2 regions of the Arthrobacter sp. NamB2 genome follow, and region 2 is predicted to be linked to the other one. Evidence: riboswitches for the same ligand, from Rfam matches in the RefSeq annotation. Region 2 holds a riboswitch; the other holds the start of a gene.
The links. Region 2 has a riboswitch for S-adenosylmethionine ahead of sfnG (dimethylsulfone monooxygenase SfnG). Riboswitches for the same ligand answer to the same signal wherever they lie in the genome.
Positions count from the first base shown of each region.

Region 1: another riboswitch for S-adenosylmethionine. It lies ahead of FDK12_RS00095 (ABC transporter substrate-binding protein); the one in region 2 lies ahead of sfnG (dimethylsulfone monooxygenase SfnG).

Region 1 is NZ_SZWI01000001.1:18,861-23,145, forward strand. It holds gene FDK12_RS00090 (ABC transporter permease) at 1-430, opposite strand, end outside; gene FDK12_RS00095 (ABC transporter substrate-binding protein) at 436-2,106, opposite strand; SAM riboswitch class I at 2,206-2,295, opposite strand; gene FDK12_RS00100 (catalase) at 2,481-3,968, opposite strand; gene FDK12_RS00105 (Fur family transcriptional regulator) at 4,008-4,285, opposite strand, start outside.
Region 2 is NZ_SZWI01000006.1:80,297-84,581, reverse strand. It holds gene FDK12_RS11515 (glycoside hydrolase family 6 protein) at 1-972, opposite strand, end outside; SAM riboswitch class I at 1,225-1,329, shown strand; gene sfnG (dimethylsulfone monooxygenase SfnG) at 1,323-2,501, shown strand; gene FDK12_RS11505 (O-acetylhomoserine aminocarboxypropyltransferase/cysteine synthase family protein) at 2,501-3,877, shown strand; gene FDK12_RS11500 (CoA-binding protein) at 3,874-4,285, shown strand, end outside.

The DNA.
Region 1 (4,285 bases), on a different contig from region 2:
CCGCGGAGAACAGGGGAGGCAGGTTGACGAGGAACCGACGGGTGGCACCCGACCGGGTGAGGGTGGCGGCGGCGACCAGCAGGACCGAGATGAGTACTGCGGTGACGAAGGCGGAGCCCGCCAGCACCACCGTCGATCCGGCGACACCACTGATCCTGTCACTCACCGATTCGCCCGACGCCAGCGAGTAGCCGAAGTCGCCCGAGAAGAGTCCCAGCAGCTGGTGCACGTACTGCACCGGCAGGGGCTGGTCGTAGCCGTACTGGCTCTTCATCGTGTCGATCGCGGCCTGGTCGACCGCCGAGTCGACGGTCAGGAAGATCGTCACGGGGTCGCTGGGCAGGAGCTGCACGGCGAGGAAGACGAGGGTGTAGGCGAGCCACACCACCAGCAGTGCCTGCCCGATCCGTTGCGCGAGGTAGCGTGCCACCAGCGCTAGCCGCCCGTCTTCCAAGCGCCCTGGAACACAGGTGCCGTGCCGGAGGTGAACTCGACGTGCGTTCCGCTGTGCGCACCGTACACCTGGACCTCGTCCCACAGCACGAGCGAGTAGGCCTTGTCCAGGACCAGTGCCTGCTGTTCCTCGGCCAGCAGGGCGTCCCGCTCCGGACCCGGAGCAGCAGCGCGCTCAGCGGCGAAGATCGCATTGAGCTCCGGATCGCTGGTGTGCGTCATGGTGTTGTTGGCGGGCTCGAAGATGGGGCCGAGGCCCCCGTAGATGAACTGGCGGGTTCCGAAGAATTCCACGTTCGGATCGGGCATGGCGGTGGCCAGGAAGGTGTTGTCACCGGCGCGGTTGTTGAGCTTGACCCCGATCTCGCGCCACTGCTGCTCGATGAGCTCGAAGGCGGGCTTGATCACCACGGAGTTGTTGGAGCTCGTGACGGTGACCTCCAGCTTCACGCCGTCCTTCTCCCGGATGCCGTCCGCTCCGACCTTCCAGCCGGCGGCGTCGAGCAGCTTCCGGGCTTCCTCCGGCTGGTACTCGAGCTCGTCGGACAGGTCGGTGAAACCAGGGGCCTTGTGGTTCAGCACCGAGGCGGCGAGCTCGTAGCTGTCGGACAGGACGGTGTCCTTGATGCTCTGCCGGTCGATGCCGATCTGCAGGGCTCGGCGCACCTCCTCATCGGCGAGTTTCCCGCTGCCGATCCGGACCGCAGCCATGTTCGCCGTGAGGTCCACGCCCTCGGCCGGGAGCACCTGGTTCCCGCTCCCCGCGAGCGTCTTCTCGTCCAGGGGCTGGAGGCCCCGCACCAGGTCCACCTGCCCGGATTGCACGGCGCCGGCGCGGTGGGCTACCTCGGGCAGGTATTTGACGACGACCTTGTCGAGGTACGCATCCCCCTGGTTGGCGGAGGTCTCCGGTGCCCAGGCATACTCCGCGCGCTTGGCGAGCACCACTTCCTCGTCCGGCTTCTCGGACTCGAAGACGAAAGGACCGGAGCCGGAGATCTTGCTGATCGCCGACTGTCCCGCCGCATCAAGCTCCAGTGTTGCCGGCGACACCAGGCCCGCGGTGACGGACGAGGTGGCCCGGAGGAAGTTCGCGTTGGGGGAGGACAGCGTGACCTTCACCTGGTCCTCACCGATCACCTCGGCCGACGCGTACCCGGCGAAGTCCACGTTCGGCTGGATCTGTGCGGCTTCGATGCCGAGACCCAGCGCGTCGAGGTTCAGCTTGACCGCCTCGGCGTCCAGGGGCGTGCCGTCGCTGAACGTCACGCCCGGGCGGATGGTGAACGTGAACTCGGTCGCTTCCGGGTTGGCGGAGAACTCGGAAGCGATCCAGGGCACCAGTTCGCCCTGCTCGGGATCGAAGTAGGTCAGGCGGTCCAGCACGCTGTTGAGGACGTTCGATTTCTCGTAGAAGCGTGCGGCCTGGGTCTGCCAATTGTTGATCGGCGTCACCTCCGCGTACACGAGGGTTCCTCCCTCGACGGGTTCTCCCGAGGCAGCGTCCTGCCGCGCAGCGGTGTCCGCCGTCGACCCGCAGGCAGTGAGCGCGAGGGCTGCGATGCCCAACATCGCCGTCATGCGCAGTGACCTTCGCGTCAGGACGGGGCGGAGTCGGGCGTCGTTGTGGCTCGAAACGGTGCGGGAAGTCATGCCGGTCCTCTCAGTCGTGATCGAGGCTTCCCTATCCGCGCACGCAGGAGGGCTCGGACCGACGAGAGGTCGGTCGTCACCAACGGGGGGATAAGGCTATCTCCATCGGTCCTGGCAGTAGCACCGGCCCCGGCGGGGTGGTTGCTGCGGCTTCAACGAGCCAGGTCTCTCAGCCGCTCTGGATGGTCTTTCAGTCCCGGGGAGCGAACCCGACGGACTATGGCGATGTAATCGCAGATCGGTCGGGCGATCAAGACGCGCAGGACTTCCAGCGAAACATTCCGCGATGGTGCGGCTCCCAGGGGGGGCGGGACACGGAAAGGGCGGACCCTTGCGGGTCCGCCCTTTCGTTCGTGCAGGGAGCTGGTGGTCGCCTAGTAGAGAGCTGCTTCCGACTCGGTGGCGGGCTCGACGCCGGAACCGAGGTTCGCGGCGAGCTTCGCCCCCAGCTCGGCGTCGACGTTGGCCCAGTACTGGACGGCCCGGGCGCGGATCTCGTCGCTCTTCACGCCGCCGACCGCACCGGTGATGGTCTCGAGGAAGCGGGCACGCTGCGCGTCGTCGAACACCTCGCGGTAGAGCGTCCCGGCCTGGCCGAAGTCGTCATCCTCGGCATGCAGGGAGTGCGCCGCGTAGACGAGGTCGCCGTCGTTCTCCCAGCCGCCGTGCGCTCCGTACTGCGCAGGGTCTGCCGCCGGACCGCCCACGGAGTTCGGGGCATAGACGGGGGTCGAGGAGGAGTTGAAGTAGTAGCGTGCCGCGCCGTCCTTCGAGTAGTTGCGCACCTCGTTCTTCGGCATGTTCACGGGCAGCTGCGCGTGGTTGGTGCCCACGCGGTAGCGGTGCGCATCGGCATAGGAGAAGATGCGGGCCTGCAGCATCCGGTCAGGGCTGGCGGCGATGCCGGGCACGAAGTTCGACGGCGCGAACGTGGCCTGCTCGATCTGCGCGAAGTAGTTCTCCGGGTTGCGGTTCAGCGTGAGCCTGCCGACCGGGATCAGGGGGTAGTCGCCCTGCGGCCACACCTTCGTGAGGTCGAACGGGTTGAACCGGTACGTCTTCGCGTCGTCGTACGGCATGATCTGGACCTTGAGGTCCCAGCTCGGGTGGTTGCCCTTCGCGATGTTCTCGGAGAGGTCGCGCAGGTGGTGGTCCGCGTCCGAACCGGCGAGTGCCTCCGCCTCGTCGACCGTGAGGACCTCGTGGCCCTGGTTGGACTTGAAGTGGTACTTGACCCAGAACTTCTCGTTCGATTCGTTGATCCACATGTAGGTGTGCGAGCCGTAGCCGTTCATGGTGCGCCACGAATTCGGCAGGCCGCGGTCGCCCATGAGCCAGGTCACCTGGTGTGCGGACTCGGGGCTGAGCGTCCAGAAGTCCCACTGCATGTCGGCGTCGCGCAGGTTCGTGCCGGGGAGGCGCTTCTGGGAGTGGATGAAGTCGGGGAACTTGATGCCGTCGCGGATGAAGAACACAGGGGTGTTGTTGCCCACGAGGTCGTAGTTGCCCTCGGAGGTGTAGAACTTCAGGGCGAAGCCGCGGGGGTCGCGCCACGTGTCGGGTGAACCCTGCTCGCCCGCGACGGACGAGAAACGCAGGAGGGTCTCCGTCGTCGCGCCTTTCTGGAACAGCGCGGCGCGGGTGTACATGCTGACGTCCTCGGTGGTCTCGAAGACACCGAACGCACCGCCGCCCTTGGCGTGGACCACGCGCTCGGGGACGCGCTCGCGGTTGAACTGGGCCAGCTTCTCGACGAGGTAGTGGTCGGTCAGCGGGATGGCGCCGTCGCGGCCGAGGACGGACGAGTTGCTGTCGTCGATGACGGGGGCGCCGGACTGCGTGGTGCTGAAGTTCGCGGACATAGTGCTCCTATTCCTAGGGGTTGAGGGATCGGTGGTGGCTCAGGGGGCTGCCGTGCGGCAGCCGTCGCAGAGGCCCTGGTAGAGGACCTCTGCGATCTGGATGGTCATGCGCGAGGCGCCGGGGGACCACTCCGGGGTCAGGCAGGGCGCGTGTCCCACCGCGCAGTCGACGTCCTCGATGCGGCCGCATCCGGTGCAGACGGCGTGGTGGTGGTTGTCGCCCACGCGGGTCTCGTAGCGGGCGGGGGAGTGCGGCGTCTCGATGCGCCGCAGCAGGCCGATGTCGGTGAGGTCGGCGAGGATCACGTAGACGGACT
Region 2 (4,285 bases):
CTTTCCGTTGCGGCTCGTGTCGATGACGAAGTGTGCGAGGTCATCGTTCGACGGCGCGTTCGGGGCTGCGTCGACGTTCTGCGCGTACCAGGCGTCCGTCAGCCCCCACGTGGAGAAGTCGGCGGGTGACGCCGGGTGGTACTGGCTGCCACAGGAGCCGTAGGCGCCCGGATTGATCTCGGTGGCGTAGTAGATGCACTTCGATACCCAGCTGCCGAACTTCAGCTGCCGCTCTGTGAGCTCGTAGTTGGAGACGTTGAGGAAGAAGCCGTCGGCCTTCTGCACGCCGGCCCTCACGAGCCGGCTCGAGATCTCCCCGGTGCCCAGCCACGCGCTGTGCGTCCCGTCCAGATACACCGTGGTATTGGGCAGGGCCTTGAGCTGATCCACCGCATAGTTGAGCATCTCGTAACGCTCCGCTGCCGCCGTCTGCGGATTCGCCTCCGCCGGCTGGCACCACTCGGATGCGCCGTCGAGGCTCTTGTTCCACGGGATGATGCCCAGGCCGTCCGGCTCGAGCACCACCAGGGCCGCCCTGTCCTCGATGCCTGCGGCGAGGGCGTCGACCCAGGCCTTGTAGCCGGCGACGTCGGTCGCACCACCGGCGGAGTACTGCGAACAGTCGCGGAACGGCAGATTGTAGGCGGCGAGTACAGGGACCTGCTTCTTGCCTGCTGCACGGTGCGTGGTGTTCCGGACCTCCTGGGTCACGGTCGCCGGATCGCTGCCGGTGACCCAGACTGCCTGCGGGGCCGAGATCATTCCGCTGAGGCTGTCCGCCGTGGAGCGGTCGCCCGAGGACCGCAGGTCAGCGATCTGCCGCTGGGCCTCGTGGTAATGGCTCTTCTTCGGGACGTAGAACTCGGTGGCCGAGTCCACGGCTGGTCCGGGCCCTTTCCCGGGCCCCTGGGCCGCGGCCGGAAGGGCGGTGAAACCGGTGGAGGCGAGGACCCCTGCAAGTGCAAGGGTCATGGCGCACGTCCTGGAAATGCTGAGCATCGTTGCTCCTCATAGGTGGGTTGGCGGCGATGAAGCCCGATCAGGAGGCGCTTCCACCCCCCGTGGAAGCGCTCCCACGGCCAGTCTTTGTTGTGCTCGCCAACTTTGTCAAGGTCCTCAGCACACTGACGGTGGACCCACGGCGCCGCACCCGGGGCGCGCCGGCCGCTGCTCACGGGGCGAAACATTGTTTGGTTCTGCAGCGTGCCGGTGTCACACTCGAACCGACCATCCCGAGCGGCTGAGAGATCTGGCTCACTGACGCCGCAGCAACCCTGGCCTATGCATCGATGCGGCGACAGAAGGGTGCTACTGCCAGGCCGATGGAGGAGACCATGAGCGTTGCCGACCTTTCCATACCCCTGAAATTCGCCTACTGGGTACCCAACGTCAGTGGTGGACTGGTGGTCTCGACCATCGAGCAGCGGACCAGCTGGGACTTCGACTACAACAAGAAGCTCGCCCGCATCGCGGAGGACGCCGGCTTCGAGTACGCGCTCTCGCAAACCCGCTACGCCGCGTCCTACGGCGCCGACAAGCAGCACGAGGCGACGTCGTTCTCGCTCGCCCTCCTGGCGGCGACCGAGAAGCTGAAGGTCATCGCCGCGGTCCACCCCGGTATGTGGCACCCCGGCGTGCTCGCGAAGTTCATCATCACGGCGGACCACATCTCCAACGGCCGTGCCGCGGTCAACATCGTCTCCGGGTGGCTCAAGGACGAGTTCACCAACTTCGGCCTCGAGTGGCTCGAGCACGACGAGCGCTACGTCCGCACCGAGGAGTTCATCCGGGTGCTGCGCGGCCTGTGGACCGAGGAGGGCTACAGCCAGGCGGGGAAGTACTACGACATCAACAACTTCACCCTGAGCCCGGCCCCCGTGGACGTCCCAGGACGCCCGCACCCCGAGATCTTCTTCGGCGGGAACTCGACGGCGGCCCAGGCGACTGCGGGCCGCGTCGCGGACTGGTACTTCTCCAACGGCAAGGATCTCGAGGGCTTCAAGGAGAACATCGCAGGAGTCCAGGCCGCCGCAGCCCAGGCCGGACGGCGCCCCCGGTACGGGCTGAACGGTTTCGTGATCGCGCGTGACTCCGAGAAGGAGGCACGCGACACCCTGCGCGAGATCGTCGAGAAGGCCCACCGGCCCGCCGTCGAGGGCTTCCGTGCCGCCGTCCAGGAGGCAGGCGCCTCGACGAAGGACGGCAAGGGCATGTGGGCCGATTCCACCTTCGAGGACCTCGTGCAGTACAACGACGGCTTCAAGACCCAGCTCATCGGTACGCCCGAGCAGATCGCCGAACGGATCGTCGAGTACAAGAAGATCGGCGTCAACCTCTTCCTCACCTGCTACCTGCACTTCCAGGAGGAGGTAGCCGCCTTCGGTACCGACATCCTGCCGATCGTGCGCGAACTGGAGGCCGACGCCGCCCGCAAGGCCGGCGTCGACTTCGACCCCGAATCCACCCTCGCACTCAATGAACCCAGCAAGGCAGGTGTCTGATGGCAGAACGTTCCTTCGGTTTCCGCACGCGTGCACTCCACGCCGGCGGCACGCCCGACGCAACCCACGGTGCCCGGGCGGTGCCGATCTACCAGACGACGTCGTTCGTGTTCAAGGACACCAACGACGCCGCCAACCTCTTCGCGTTGCAGAAGTACGGCAACATCTACTCGCGCATCGGCAACCCCACCGTCGCGGCCTTCGAGGAGCGCATCGCTTCCCTCGAGGGCGGCATCGGAGCGGTGGCGACGGCGTCGGGCATGAGCGCGGAGTTCATCACCTTCGCCGCCCTGTGCCAGGCCGGTGACCACATCGTCGCCGCTTCCCAGCTGTACGGCGGGACCGTCACGCAGCTCGACGTCACGCTGCGCCGCTTCGGCATCGAGACCACCTTCGTCCCCGGGACCGATCCGGCGGACTACGCAGCGGCGATCCGCGAGAACACCAAGGCCGTCTACGCGGAGGTGATCGCGAACCCCTCGGGTGAGATCGCGGACCTCGCAGGCCTGGCGAAGGTGGCTCACGACGCGGGTATCCCGTTCATCGTGGACTCGACGCTCAGCACGCCCTACCTCGTGCGGCCGCTCGAGCATGGCGCGGACATCGTCATCCACTCCGCCACGAAGTTCATCGGCGGGCACGGCACCACGCTCGGCGGAGTCATCGTGGAGAGCGGACGGTTCGACTGGGGCAACGGCAAGTTCCCCATGATGACCGAGCCCGTCCCCTCCTACGGCAACATCCAGTGGTGGGCGAACTTCGGCGAGTACGGCTTCCTCACCAAGCTGCGCACGGAGCAGCTCCGCGACATCGGGCCGTCGCTGTCGCCGTCGTCGGCCTTCCAGCTGCTGCAGGGCGTCGAGACCCTCGCACAGCGCCTCGACGAACACCTCGAGAACGCGCAGGCCGTCGCCGAATGGCTGCAGGCGGACCCCCGCGTGGAGTACGTCAACTACGCGGGACTGCCCACGCACGCGCACCACGAACGCGCGAAGACCTACCTGCCGCAGGGACCCGGATCGGTCTTCAGCTTCGGCATCAAGGGTGGCCGCAAGGCCGGGCAGAAGTTCATCGAGTCGCTGCAGCTGGCCTCCCACCTCGCCAACGTCGGCGACTCCCGGACCCTCGTGATCCACCCGGGTTCGACGACGCACCAGCAGCTCTCCGCGGAGCAGCTCGTCGCGGCGGGCGTCCCGGAGGACCTGGTCCGCATCTCGGTGGGCCTGGAGGACCTCGACGACATCCTGTGGGACCTGGACCAGGCGCTCGACCTCGCCGCCAACGGCGCGGACGAAGGATTCGACGAGCTCCCACAGACGGCTGCCGGACAGAACGACGACGTGTCGACGACGCGCGCAGTAGGAGTGGGAGCATGAGCAGCACTGCACCGGAACGGACGTGGGAAGGCCCGTCGGCCCCTGAACGCCTGAACCTCCTGAGGAACGCGCGCTCTGTCGCCATCGTCGGCGCCTCCGACAAGCCGTCGCGCGCGTCCTACTTCGTCGCGACCTACCTGCAGTCGTCGTCGCCCTACCGCCTGTACTTCGTGAACCCGGTGGCCAAGGAGATCCTCGGACAGCCCGCCTACGCGTCGCTGAATGACCTGCCCGAGGTGCCCGACGTCGTCGACGTCTTCCGCAGGCACGACGACCTGCCCTCGGTCCTCGAGGAGACGCTTGCCGTGGGCGCGAAGACACTCTGGCTGCAGCTGGGCTCGTGGCACGAGGACGTCGCACGGGACGCTGAGGCAGCCGGTTTGAACGTGGTGATGGACCGCTGCATCA